Regions from separate parts of the Bacillus altaicus genome, predicted to be linked through region 2. Evidence: riboswitches for the same ligand, from Rfam matches in the RefSeq annotation. Region 2 holds a riboswitch; the other holds the start of a gene.

The links. Region 2 has a riboswitch for S-adenosylmethionine ahead of ACE38F_RS00600 (ABC transporter permease). Riboswitches for the same ligand answer to the same signal wherever they lie in the genome.
Region 1: linked by a shared signal. The riboswitch ahead of mtnK (S-methyl-5-thioribose kinase) and the one ahead of ACE38F_RS00600 (ABC transporter permease) in region 2 are both predicted to bind S-adenosylmethionine.

Annotation. Positions count from the first base shown of each region.
Region 1 covers NZ_CM143394.1:1,651,876-1,659,320, reverse strand. Annotated here, with positions in the region: gene ACE38F_RS08825 (DNA-binding protein) at 1-70, opposite strand, end outside; gene ACE38F_RS08820 (DUF1129 domain-containing protein) at 107-865, opposite strand; gene ACE38F_RS08815 (DUF1129 domain-containing protein) at 879-1,646, opposite strand; gene ACE38F_RS08810 (PadR family transcriptional regulator) at 1,646-1,978, opposite strand; gene ACE38F_RS08805 (3-hydroxybutyrate dehydrogenase) at 2,175-2,951, shown strand; gene ACE38F_RS08800 (YvrJ family protein) at 3,011-3,148, opposite strand; gene mtnA (S-methyl-5-thioribose-1-phosphate isomerase) at 3,440-4,495, opposite strand; gene mtnK (S-methyl-5-thioribose kinase) at 4,492-5,673, opposite strand; SAM riboswitch class I at 5,762-5,902, opposite strand; gene ACE38F_RS08785 (carbon-nitrogen family hydrolase) at 5,975-6,838, opposite strand; gene ACE38F_RS08780 (pyridoxal phosphate-dependent aminotransferase) at 6,853-7,445, shown strand, end outside.
Region 2 covers NZ_CM143394.1:116,972-124,416, reverse strand. Annotated here, with positions in the region: gene ACE38F_RS00620 (DUF3981 domain-containing protein) at 1-1,006, shown strand, start outside; gene ACE38F_RS00615 (multidrug effflux MFS transporter) at 1,285-2,529, shown strand; gene ACE38F_RS00610 (hypothetical protein) at 2,761-3,264, shown strand; gene ACE38F_RS00605 (DUF3951 domain-containing protein) at 3,283-3,498, opposite strand; SAM riboswitch class I at 3,670-3,774, shown strand; gene ACE38F_RS00600 (ABC transporter permease) at 3,912-4,829, shown strand; gene ACE38F_RS00595 (ABC transporter permease) at 4,845-5,849, shown strand; gene ACE38F_RS00590 (ABC transporter ATP-binding protein) at 5,806-6,816, shown strand; gene ACE38F_RS00585 (ABC transporter ATP-binding protein) at 6,813-7,445, shown strand, end outside.

The DNA of each region.
Region 1 (7,445 bases), 1.5 Mb from region 2:
CTAGTAAAGTATTAAAATATTCATCATGTATTTGTGAAAGCAATATAATTAAGTTAACCTTAGAAAACAATTACTCCATATACATATAAATAACTCTTTCTCTTTTTTATTCGTATACTTCTCTTTTTTCTAATTTCGTATGAATTTTTAAAAGCATATAAATAACAATGAAAAGAATTACTTGTTGTACATACATTCCAATAATGCTTGATAAGTCTATCGTTACAAATGCATATTCTAATACAATTGGAACTAGTAAATAAGACAAAGTAAACCAACCACCAAATTTAATATTTACAATAGCTGCAAAAAGAACTACTATGCCAACAAGAGTGAAACTTTCTGTAGCAGTAAATTTAATAAATGTTGTACCATAAAAATTATTTAATAATGCAATACTAAAAATTGATAAAAACCATATTGCACCGGTTATATACATAATTAAAAACTCAGTTCTTTTACGCTTAAAGGCTGCTGTTCTCATCCCCAATATTAATACACTAACCCCTACAAAAGTCATAATTGGATATCCAATTAATTCAACTAAAGAATACGACAAACGATGATCAGCTTCACTAAAGAATACACTCTTCATCATCGTGAATGCTAATAAGTTTACAATAAAGTAAAGCAATAATTTATAATTACCTTTCTTATCTATCTCCATCTCTTTTGCAAGTTGATTAGCATATTCCTTTGGAGCATGACCAAATATATCACTTACACTCTTCCCTCTTTTTTCTCCTTCTACTAAATGAACTTCCGCATCTTCTATAAAAGAAATAATATCTGCTTCTCTAATGCCCTTTATTCGTAAATACCCTTGAGTTTCATCTATAAATTTTTGTGCTTCATTCGATAACACCTTTATCCCTCCCTTATTTAACCGTTTCTCTTCTATTCGCCTTCATCATAATTTCAAGGAAAATTAAAATAAATAAACTTCCATACAAGCATACAATTTGAAATAACATTGGCATAAGATCTTCCGATGTAAATGTTTTAAAAACTAACATAATAGAAAGCGGAATAATTAAATATAAGTTTTTAAACCATCCTTCAAAATATATATTTATAGCTACCGTGAGGATAAAGATCCCTCCAGCTAATATATAACTTTGGACTAGAGTCAACGTAAACATCGTTGTAGGATATATCACATCTAATATCGTAACTGCTCCTAATAAAAACATTGGCGCGATCATGACTAAAAACCACATGGAAAACCACGTTTTTGTAAGACTTGTTACAAATGTCATTTTACGAAGCAGAAAATTAGGACCCATAACAGCTAAAATCAATGTAAAACTATAGCCAATACACTGAATAAGCGAAATCTGTAAAATCCCATTATTAACTATTAAAATAGAAGCAATAATCCAAAACGAAACGATATTCATTACCGTAAACCCAATTTGCTTCCACGTTTCCTGTCTATCCCTTTCCATCACTTTTACAAGTTCATTCGCGTATTCTTTCGGTGAACTTCCGAAAATATCTTCTACACTTTTCCCTTCACCCTGACCTTCTATTAAATGCAACTCTGCATCTTCTAAAAAGCTTTCAATATCGCTTTCTTTCACACTCTTTGCAGTTAAAAATAATCTCATATCCAATAAAAAATTTCGCGCTTCATTTGATAGCATTATTTTTTTCTCCCCTTCCCTTCAAGTAGACGCTCTACACTACTTTGCATCGCTTCCCAGCGATCCATAAATTCATCCAGTGCTTCCTCGCCTTTTTCTGTTAATGTATAATATTTTCGCTTTGGACCAGATGGAGATTCCTTCATCACACTTGTTATTAATCCTTCCTTTTGCATTCGTATTAATAACGGATAAATACTTCCCTCACTCGCCATTGTGAAACCATATTTCGCTAGTTTTTCACTCATTTCATAACCATATATTTCACCTTCAGAAATAATAGCAAGTAAGCAACCTTCTAAAATCCCTTTTAGCATTTGACTTGTCGACATATTTCAAATCCTCCCACTATCTTGTTTTACAAGATAGATAAGCGTAAGTATCTTGCTTTACAAAATAGTATAGCAGAGACTATTTTGTAAAACAAGATAGCTAAATATATTTTTCCAAATGTTTGCAGGGATTTCATTATCACCTCTCTAAATAGAGCAATAAGAGAACTTTTATTATGAAGGAGTGTTTTTCATCATGGTTACAAATCGAGTTGTCTTTTTAACAGGTGCTGCGAGCGGTATTGGTTATGAAATGGGAAGTGCTTTCGCAAAAGAAGGTGCTAAAGTTGTCATTAGTGATCGTCTTGAAGATCGTGCAAAAGAAGCTGCTGAACAATTGCAAAAAGAAGGCTATCAAGCTATCGGTTTAAAATGTGACGTTACAGCTGAAGAAGAAATTGCAGCAGCAATTTCTCAAACAGTTACTCACTTCGGTTCATTAGACGTATTAATTAACAACGCAGGAATGCAACACGTCTCACCAATTGAAGATTTTCCAACGGATAAGTTCGAACTTCTTATTAAAATTATGCAAATTGCTCCATTTATTGCAACCAAGCTTGCCTTTCCTATTATGAAGAAACAACAGTATGGACGAATTATTAATATCGCTTCTATTAACGGCCTTGTCGGATTTGCTGGAAAAGCTGCTTATAATAGTGCGAAACATGGCGTAATCGGATTAACAAAAGTGGCTGCTTTAGAGGGAGCAACTCATGGAATTACTGTAAACGCTCTTTGTCCCGGATATGTTGATACTCCCCTTGTACGAAATCAACTACAAGATTTAGCAACTACACGAAATGTACCACTTGAAAATGTTTTAGAAGATGTTATTTATCCTCTTGTACCGCAGAAGCGCTTGTTGCAAGTACAAGAAATTGCAGATTATGCTATGTTTTTAGCAAGTGAAAAGGCAAAAGGCATAACTGGTCAAGCAGTTGTTATCGATGGTGGATATACTGCTCAATAAAAAATAAAGTTTGCTCACGAAGAGCAAACTTTATTTTACTTTCTATCGCGAGGATCTTCCTACTTTAGTAATTGTTTAGGGAGTTTCTCAATTGCAACAATCACTCCGTCTAATTTACTTTCAATGCGATGTAGTAAATATAGCGTTACAACAATTGGAAACCCCACATTACCTATCATCCTGATCCACTCATCCATCTTTCTCTCCTCCCTTCATTACATAAATAAGAGGAAAGGAAGACTTAAGGCATAAAAAACAAGCTATTTTTTATTATCTTGTTTTTTTAACTACTCAGCCATACATTTCATTTTTCAGCATATAGATTGCTGCCATGAAGATACAAATGTTCCTACACCTTGCTACCTTTCTTTGTTTTAAAACGTTGCGCGTGGTAGGAACAGGCCCTGAACGCTCCTATACATAGCCAGTCCCTCTCGACCATTTAAAAAATGTTTTTCTACCGGTTTTTTTATATAGCGACTGAGCAGTTAGCTTGTTTTTTCAAATAATGATGTAATTTCTTGCTTATAATCTCCACGTAAAATACCTTTCTCAGTGATAATTCCTGTAATTAATTCATGCGGTGTTACGTCAAATGCAGGGTTAAATACAGGCGTTCCAAGTGGCGCCACTTGTTTCCCAAAAATTTTCGTAACTTCTGTTTCATCTCTTTCTTCAATGACAATTTCAGCACCTGTTTGTTTCGTAGTATCAAATGTAGATAACGGTGCTGCAACATAAAATGGGATACCGAAATACTTTGCTAATATAGCTAAATTTAATGTTCCTATTTTATTAGCAGTATCACCGTTTTCAACGATTCGATCTGCTCCTACAATAATCGCATTAATTTCTTTCGTTCGAATTGCATGTGCTGCAGTATTATCCGTAATAAGCGTTACATCAATGTCTGCTTGCTTCAATTCCCATGTCGTTAAACGACCACCTTGTAAAACCGGTCTCGTTTCACACGCATACGCATGTAAACGTACACCCTTCTCTTTCCCAATATAAAATGGGGCTAATGCTGTTCCATATCTAGCAGTTGCAATACTTCCAGCGTTACAAATTGTTAAAATTTTATCACCGTCTTTAAAACATGTTAAAGCATGTTCTCCAATACTTCGGCACACCACTTCATCCTCTTGCTGAATACGAAGTGCTTCCTCTTCTAATATTTTTTGTGCTTCTTTTATTGTAGAAATCCCTCGTATTGCTTCTCTCATGCGATCAATTGCCCAAAATAAATTGACTGCCGTCGGACGTGATGTCCCTAAATAGTTACAATCTCTATTAAACTTCTTTTGAAATTCATCGATATTTGTAGCATCGTATTTCTTTGCCGCAAGCGCCAAACCAAACGCAGCTACAATTCCAATTGCAGGTGCTCCGCGTACTTCTAACATAATGATACTTTTCCATACATCTTCAACATTCGTTAATGTTTTGTATTCAGTGACATGCGGCAACTTTGTTTGGTTTAATACCGCAATGGCATCTCCTTTCCAACTTACAGATCTCGGAATAGTAATGATTGTACTCATGCCTTTACGCCTCCTGAAATTGTATGTTGAAATAATGTTCGGAACAGTTGTATATCTGCGCTCTTTGATTCATATTTTAATAGTTCTTTTCCTAAATAAAGTGCTTGTTTTTTAGCTTGAATTCTTCTTTCTTTATCTGATATTTCATCTAAATCTGCCACGTGTGCTAGACCAATTGTTCTACGAATAAGTTCACATCCAGCAAATCCAACAATATCACTAAAAATATTTTGCAAAATAATTGGTAACCATTGTTTCTCTTTCGTATATACTTCTACACCTTCTCCAATCCATAGCTTTGTAAAAGTTTCTACAAAATAACTCCATGTTTTCTCGATATGGAAAAATAGCACACTTCTTTTTTCCTCTTCACGCGATAACGCATTTAATAATAAATTTGCAATAAATTGGCCAAGATCAAATCCAAATGGACCGTACGTTGCAAATTCCGGATCAATTACTTTCGTTTCAGAAGGCGATGAAAATATACTACCAGTATGTAAATCCCCATGAATGAGCGCTTCTTTTCTCGTTAAAAACTTATACTTATACTGTGCTACTTTTAATTTTAAATTTTTGTCACTCCACAGTTCATCAACCGCTAGTTGTAACTCTGGCTCATAATCATTCGTATCATAATGACCAAACGGATCTGTAAACACTAAATCTTCTGTGATTTTACTAAGATCCGGATTAACAAATTCACTATCTAACACTCTTTTCTCTTCTGAACGTACGCCGAAATCTGAAGTATAAAATAAAACATGTGCTAGAAAGCGACCAATATGCTGGGATAAAAGAGGATACTCTTCTCCGTCTATTAATCCTTTTCTTGTAATCGTTAGCCTTGATAAATCTTCTATTACTGTCACTGCCAACTCCTCATCATGACTGTATACTTTTGGAACGTATTCCGGTACATACTTCGCGAAAATTTGTAGTGCTTTACTTTCAATCGTTGCTCTTTTTATTGACAATGGCCAGCTCTCACCAACTACTTTCGCATATGGAAGTGCTTGTTTTATTATAATTGTCTTCTCTCCATCATCTAATTTAAATACATAATTTAAATTGCCATCTCCAATTTCATGGCAAACTACATTTGCTTTCTTTTCAAAATAGCCATGTTCTTTTGCGTAGTGTACAGCTGTTACTTCTGTTAATGAATAATATCCCATCGTCTTCTCCCCCTTTTAATTCAGAGGTTTTTCTAGCACAGAAAAACCTCTTCCCACAAAGAAAGAGGTTTGAAGTTTATCTTCTCCCCTCTTATCTGCCAGAAAGTTTACTTTCTGCTGGAATTAGCACCGTGCCTTTTGACGTCATAAACGCCCCATTTCACAATGGTATTGCGGTCGGTTGCTGGGCTTCATCGGGCCAAATCCCTCCACCTGCTCTTGATAAGAGTTGTATAATTTTTTTGAATTTTTAACTTTATGATGAAGACTATACCAAGAATAAAAATCACTTGTCAACATTTTATTTGTATAATTCTGGACGGCGATCTGCAAAAACTGGGATTCCTTTGCGAACCTCTTTAATTTTCTCGAATTTCAGCTCTCCAAATAAAATAGATTCCTCTTCATTTGCCTCTACTACAACTTCACCCCAAGGATCGACAATTAAAGAATGACCTGCAAACTCATTGTTCGGATCCTTTCCTGCTCTATTACATGCTACAACATAACACTGGTTTTCAACTGCTCTCGCCTGTAAAAGCAAACGCCAATGTGCTAAACGAACTAATGGCCATTCTGCTACAACAAATAAAACTTTTGCCCCTTTAGCAGTATGAACACGCATCCACTCCGGAAAACGAATATCATAACAAATTATGCCAGCGCACTCTACATCATCTAGCTTAAATTCACCTGTCTCATTGCCAGCTACTAAATATTTATGTTCATCCATAAGCTGAAATAAATGTACTTTACTATATTCATTGACTAGCTTCCCTTCATTGTTTACAACATACATTGTATTTGTAACACCTTGCTCTGTTTGCTTTGCTATGGAACCACCAACAATATGTACACCATATTGTTTCGACCATTCTTTCAACTTTTCTTTCGTTTCCAATCCATCCCTATCTGCAATTTCAGAAAGTCTTGTTAAATCATATCCTGTTGTCCATAATTCTGGTAAGACGATAACATCTGGTCTTTCCTTCATCGCTTCGCTTATTTTATTTTTAGCATTCTCAATATTTTTTTCTACATCTCCAAAGATAATATCCATTTGAATACATGCCACTTTCATTTTGTCCGCTCCATTCTTAATTTTTTCTTTACAAAATACTGGAAAGATTATATCATTTGTCACTAGAATTGTAACAACTTTCAAAAGAGGTGGAAAGTATGAAAAATTTTCAACCTTCCAAAGTAGTAACATCATTGCCGACACAATTTTTCGCTTCACTTGTTGCAAAAGTTAACAAAGTCGTTGCAGCTGGTCACGATGTTATTAATCTAGGTCAAGGTAATCCAGATCAACCAACACCGCAGCATATCGTAAAAGCTTTACAAGATGCGGCTGAAAAGAGCATTCATCATAAATATCCGCCATTTCGCGGACATGAAAGCTTAAAAGAAGCCGTGGCAACATTCTATCAACGCGAATATGATGTAGTAGTAAATCCAAAAACTGAAGTTGCTATTTTGTTTGGCGGAAAGGCTGGATTAGTAGAATTACCAATTTGTTTTACAAACCCTGGTGATACCATTCTCGTTCCAGATCCAGGCTATCCAGATTATTTATCTGGAGTTGCTTTAGCAAAAGCGCACTTTGAAACAATGCCGCTTATTGCAGAAAATAATTTTTTACCGGATTATACAAAAATTGATGACTCTATTGCCAAGCAAGCAAAGTTAATGTTTTTAAACTATCCAAATAACCCTACCGGTGCTACAGCATCAAAAGATTTCTTTGATGAAACCATTCATTTTGCTAA
Region 2 (7,445 bases):
TAAATTAGAACGTGTCGTTCGAAAAGCAGAGCCAGATTTAGTTTTTAAAGGGAAACCAAAATTTGAAGTTGATGATAAAGGAAAACCGTATTATACAATGACATACGGTGAGTTTATTTCAGGAAGATCAGGGTTTGAAGTAGAAGGCGTTGTCGTTGTTGATGCACAAACAGGTGATGTGAAACGATATGATAAAGGGAATGCACCTAAATTCGTTGATGGTGTATTAAATCATGAAACAGCATCTACGTTAAATACGTACTTCGGAAAATATATTCACGGATTTTGGAACACGAAATTCTCACAAACAGACATGAAGATGCCGACTGAGTGGGGGACGAAGGAAGGCGTTACGCCAATCTTCGGAAAGGATGGTAAACTGTATTACTTTACAGACTTTACCTCTCCGAAAGAAGGAGTAGATTCTGCCCTTGGTTACTCATTAGTTGATGCACGTACAGGGAAGTTGTATTACTATAACGGAAAAGAAGTGAAGGGAATTATGGATGGTTCGGCTGCTACAGAAGTAGTGGATAATTCCTTTAAGAGAGAGAAATGGCATGGAACAATGCCGGTTATTTATAACGTATATGGTAAACCTTCTTGGATTGTACCAGTTATTGATGACGGGGGATTAGTACGTGCTCATACTGTTATATCTGCTTCTAATGCAAAAGTATTTGCGTCAGGTTCAACGCAAAAAGAAGCCCTTGAGAATTATAAAAATGCGCTGAGCGGAAGTGGTGATTCATTTAGACCAACTTCAAATGGGAAAGAAGCGCAAAAAGAAGGTACTGTACAACGTGTGTATAAAGAAAAATCAGGCGAAAATACGATTGTGTACGTATTATTAGAAAACGAGCAAAGAGTATTCATGGTACCAGCGAAGAAATTCCCATATGCAATGTTTACAGAAGTAGGAGATCCAATTCAAATCACATATTTAGACACAGGAGAAATGATGGCATCTGTATCTAAATTTACAAATAGTAATTTGAAAAAGTAAAGCGATAGAGATTCTATCGCTTTTTTTTACATTATTAAACAGGGAAATACGGTATACTTGACGTATATTTATGTTGTAACTATAATTGTTACGATTGAGTGTTTATCCCGCATTAACGGGCAGTAAAATTCCCACCTCAAAATTCGGCTGGAGCAAAGAAGTTAGGTGGGAGATTAACTGCCCGTAAACGCCCGATTGGTTCAACTAATAATCAGTGGGGGATGAACAAAACCCCCACTGATTAAAGTTTCACTTTATATGAAAGGGTGAATGGAAAAATGAATGGAGTTAATCACGAAGTATATAAACCTGTAAAGACAAACAGGTTATGGATGATTCTTGTATTAGGGACACTTACGGCAATTGGGCCATTATCTATTGATATGTATTTGCCTTCTTTACCAAAGTTAACGGATGATTTACAAACGGGTGCATCCCTTGCGCAGCTTACATTAACTGCTTGCCTGCTTGGGCTTTCAGTAGGACAGTTATTTGTTGGTTCAATTAGTGACATTTACGGAAGACGCAAACCTCTTATTATCGCTCTTATTATTTATGTTGCTTCTTCTTTACTTTGTGCTGTTGCACCATCGATTTGGAGTTTAGTGCTTTTACGTTTCTTACAAGGTGCTTCAGGGTCTGCTGGTATCGTTATATCACGTGCAATGGTACGTGATATGTATTCAGGTTCTGAAATGACGAAGTTTTTCTCACTGCTTATGTTAGTAAACGGAGCAGCCCCTATTTTGGCACCGATTATTGGAGGGCAATTATTACAGTTCACATCATGGCGCGGCGTCTTTATCGTTCTTGGAGCAATTAGTGTATTCATGCTAATATCAGCTACTTTCGTATTACGTGAAACATTACCTCCTGAAGAAAGGGAGACAGGTGGTTTGTCGGGAACGCTGGCGACATACGGAAAGCTTCTGAAAGATCGTTTATTTATGGGTTATGCATTGTCGCAAGGATTAGTAACAGCTGCAATGTTTGCTTATATTTCTGGTTCACCGTTCGTGTTGCAAAATATATACGGGGCATCACCACAACAGTTTAGTTTGTTCTTTGCAATTAACGGTATTGGTATTATTATTGCTAGCCAAGTTACTGGTCGTTTAGCAGGAAAAGTGGATGAGAAGACATTATTTGTTTCCGGTATTGTTATTGCGGCTGTTGGCGGTCTATCGTTACTACTTACAATCGTATTAGGAATAGGTCTAATCGGTGTTTTATGCTCGCTATTTCTCGTTGTATCAAGTGTTGGGGTTGTATCAACAACTGGCTTCTCGTTAGCGATGAGAAATCAAAAACAAGCTGCAGGAACAGCATCAGCTTTACTAGGTTTATTACAGTTCATTTCAGGAGCGCTTGTTGCACCGCTAGTAGGTATTGGCGGAAGTAATACAGCACTTCCTATGGGTGTTGTTATAGCTCTTTGTGAAATTGGTGCTGTGTTATGCTATTTATTCATGGCAAAAAGAAGTGAAAAGCAGTTTGAACTGCAACAAAATTTAGAGGCTTAACAAAAAAGAGCTGATTCAAACATTTCTTTGAATCAGCTCTTTTTTTTCATTTCCTTGAAATAACTCATGCAAAAGTTATTTGCATAAAGTGACGATACTGTGACAAAAATGTTGGTATATATATTAAGATGTGGTCTCGAGTGCAAAAATCAGGGCGTTCTCGGTATAATAACAAGTGGAGATAAAGGAAACTATAATTCGTAGTAGCTGTAGATAAAAGGAGAAAAAGAGATGAAGAAGGTTTTGGGTATTGCTGTAATGGGAAGTATGATCCTTCTAGCAGGATGTAATGGGAATAAAGAAGCGAAAGAACCAAAAGAAAAGGTAGAACAATCTACTGAACAGACAGAAGAGATGAAAGTGTATCGCGAGGTACATGAAAAGTATGATGTGAAGATGAACAAAGAAATTAATAAAGCATTACAGTTATGGGAAGTGGCGAAAGAAAAGGGCGGCAAGGAAATAACTAATGCTAAATATAAAGAAGACGTGCAAAAGGTAACAACGGGCATGTTAGAAGATATTGATCATATGCGTAAAGAAATTCGTGTGCCGAAGTCGAAAGAGGACGAACATGAACTATATGTTGGTTTCTTAAATGAATCAGAACAAGCAATGAAAAAATTGCAGAAGTTAGCAGAGGAAGAAGATTCCTCGTTGATTCGTGATATAGAAATTCATTTTTCAACAGCATCGACATACTATAAACGCTTTCAAACAGAGGCGAAAAAATAACCTTGCGCATGCGCAAGGTTATTTTTTCTTCTTACCATCTCCGTCTTCATCCTCGGATACTAATACCTTTTGTTCTTCATGAAATTCTGAAATTGTTTGTCCAGTAATATTATCGAATGGAGTGTAAAAAGAAGTGATGCTTTTCTTTTTAATGAAGAGTTTGTAGAAGCCAATGATGACGAGTATGACGATTGTTAATGGCAATCCTATAGTAGCCAGAAGTAAGGGATCCATTTTATAACTCCTTTAAAGTAATTAATTTTATTATAAGCTAAAGTAGTGATTTTAAGAAATAACGCTATTAAAAACTGATTTTTCTAAATATATCCAATTAGATTGACTTTTCATTTTTTCAGAATTATAATTCAAAATATACAATTTGAACCAAATAATAATATAGCAATTTACTTATCCAGAGAGGTAGAGGGACTGGCCCTATGACACCTCAGCAGCGGGTTCTGTAATAGAACACCGTGCTAATTCCAGCAAGCAAGGCTTGCAAGATAAGTGATGGGCATCGTTTTATTAAGCCTTGATCTTATTTTTTAAGATCAAGGCTTTTTGTGTTTTAAGAAGTGGAAAAGGAGTAATGGGAACAAATATGTCAATAAAACAAAGTAAATTCATTTGTTTAGGGGGTTATTGAAGTGTATGTTATTAAAAAACTATCGGTTATGGTATTCACGCTATGGGTCATTACGACAGTAACATTTTTAATTATGCATATTATTCCAGGTGATCCATTTTCGTCAGATGCGAAAATCTTTCCTGAAGAAGTAATACAAAACATGAGAGCGAAGTATCAACTTGATGAACCGTTATGGAATCAGTATGTTGCTTATTTGGATGGGGTAGTTCATTTTGATTTTGGTGAATCTGTTCAATCGACAGGTCAAGGTGTATCGGAAATTATAACAACCGGTTTTGGACCGTCGGCAATTATTGGTTTACAAGCACTTGTTATTTCATTGTTAGTCGGAATTGCCGCAGGTACATTTGCCGCTCTATATCATGGGAAAGTGATTGATTATAGTGTGAGCTTGCTTGCGATTCTCGGTATTTCTATTCCTAGTTTTATTTTAGCGCCACTATTTATACAAGTATTCGCCATCCAATTTGAATTACTACCAGTGGCGTCTTGGGGAACATTCGAGCATACGGTATTACCTTCCTTCGCATTGGCGCTCGGGCCAATCGCAGTTATTACAAGATTTGTTCGCTCTAATATGATTGAAGTGTTGCAGAGTGATTATATTAAGCTAGCGAGAGCGAAAGGTATACCAATTAAGAAAATCATTATAAGACATGCTCTTCGAAATGCGATTGTTCCGGTTCTTACATTTGTTGGCCCATTAATGGCTGGACTTTTAACAGGGACTTTCGTTATTGAAAAAATCTTTTCAATTCCTGGTTTAGGAAAATATTTTGTAGATAGTATTTTTAACCGAGATTATCCAGTAATTATGGGAACAACAATTTTCTATAGTTCATTATTAATCTTTTGTATTTTCATTACAGATATTATTCATCGTATTGTTGATCCGCGTATTCGGTCTATTACGTAAGGAGGGGATATTTAAATGGGGGCCTATGAAATTAATGACCAGTTATTAACGAATGAAGAGAAGAAAGAATTAACGATAAATAAAGATCAGCAAACGATTAGCCGAAAAAAGGAAGTGTTTTGCAAGTTTGTATCAAACCCTATAGCAGTTTTAGGGGCAGTGACGTTATTACTAATTATTGTTTTTTCGCTTATTGGCGAAAGTTTAACGTCATTTACTGCGAGTGAACAAGTAAAAGAAGCAACTAATTTACCGCCTAGTAGTGAGCATTGGTTTGGAACAGACGATTTAGGTAGAGATATTTGGGCGCGTACTTGGGCTGGTGGGAAAATTTCATTAATAGTTGGATTGGTAGCGGCAGCTCTTGATATAGGGCTTGGTGTACTTATCGGAGGTTTTAGTGGATATGTGAGAGGGCGTAATCGTCTTGGAACGTTAATTGATGAGTGGATTATAAGAGGGATTGAAGTGTTATACGGTATCCCATATTTATTAATTGTTATTTTACTATTAATCGTTATGAAACCAGGACTTTTTACAATTATAATCGCCCTTGCGTTAACGGGATGGATTGGCATGGCACGTCTCATTCGGGCGCAAGTACTTTCATTGAAACAAAGAGAGTTTGTTATTGCAGCAGAGCGATTAGGTACACCTCATATGAAAATTATATATGGGCATTTAATTCCAAACTTAACAGGGATTATTATCGTAAATTTATCATTTACAATTCCAGCAGCTATTTTCTCAGAATCATTTTTAAGTTTTATCGGACTTGGAGTACAATCACCAGCGGCAAGTTGGGGCACGATGACGAACGATGCACTCGGGACATTACTAAGCGGAGAATGGTGGCAACTTTTCTTCCCGGCAATCATGATTGCACTAATCATGTTCGCATTTAATGCGATTGGTGATGGTTTGCAAGATGCAATTGATCCGAAAATTGTAAAACGTAATCGAAAGGAGAAAAAACATGGCACAAATCTTATCTTTAGAAAACGTAACGTTGGCCGTTGAAAAAGAGAATAGTAAGCAAGCAATTGTGAAGCATGTTTCCTTTTCTATTAACGAAGGTGAAATAGTTGCACTTGTCGGAGAAAGTGGTTCAGGGAAAAGTGTTACAGCACAATCAATTATCGGCTTGAATCAAGAATCAATTCATATTGATGATGGAAATGTATCTTTCCAATCAAAGGAATTAACAGATTTACAAGAATCGGAATGGAATCAAATTCGCGGGAAAGATATTTCCTTTATTTTTCAAGACCCGCTTTCATCTTTAAATCCGACGATGAAGGTGGGAAGACAAATTACAGAAGTAATTGTGCAGCATGAAAAGAAATCGAAAAAAGAGGCAAAAGAAATTGCAATTAACTTACTAAATGATTTAGGGATACATGAAGCAGAGAAACGCTTTGAACAATACCCGTATCAGTTAAGCGGAGGTATGAGGCAGCGTATTTGTTTAGCAATTGCGTTTGCATGTCACCCGAAGCTCGTTATTGCAGATGAACCTACAACGGCGTTAGATGTAACAATTCAAAAACAAATTATGGGGTTATTAAAAGAGCGAAAAGAAAAACAAAATACGAGTATTTTATTAATTACTCATGATTTGGCACTTGTGCGTGAAATCGCTGACCGAGTAGTTGTTATGTACGGGGGGCGCATTGTTGAAAAAGGAACGATTCAAGAAGTAATTGGCTCTCCTAAGCATCCTTACACGAAAAGTTTATTACAAGCAATTCCGAATATGGATGATTCAGAAAAGGTACTCCGGGCAATTGAGGGAACAACACCTTCAATTGAAACGTTAAATAGTTTTGGGTGCCCGTTTGTGAATCGTTGTCCTGTAGCGCTAAAAGAATGTATCCATCGTTTCCCAGAGAGAACAACATATTCTGAGGAGCATAGTTCACATTGCTGGCAGCATATTCTGGAGCATAATAAAGCGAAATCAAAAGAGAAGGTGAATGCCTCATGACGACAGATTTAATTACTGTAAAGCAAGTAACGAAAACGTATGGAATTAAAAATAAAGAAATCGCAGCGTTAAAAGGTATATCACTTTCTATTCCGAAAGGAACAACTCTTGGCATTATCGGAGAAAGTGGTTCAGGAAAAACAACACTTGGTAAGCTCATAGCTGGGATTGAAAAACCAACGTCTGGTGAAATTGATTATAACGGTCAAGTTGTTCACACGCTGAAGTCGGCTAATAAGCGGAATTTCTTACAGAAAGTACAGTTTATTTTTCAAGATTCCACAGCTGCATTAAATCCGCGCTGGAAAGTACGCGATAGCGTAACGGAAGGATATATTTCATTCGGTTTAGGCGATAAAGGATTGAAAGATAAAGTCGCAGGTGATGCACTAGAGCGTGTTGGATTAGATAGACGATATATTGATCGTTATCCCCACGAATTTAGCGGTGGACAGCGTCAACGTATTGCCATTGCAAGAGCGCTATTATGTGAGCCAGAAGTATTAATCCTTGATGAACCAATTTCAGCATTAGATGTTTCACTGCAAATCCAAATTGTACATTTGCTGCAAAAGATTCAAAAGGAACAAGGCTATACATATTTATTTATCGCACATGATTTACCGATG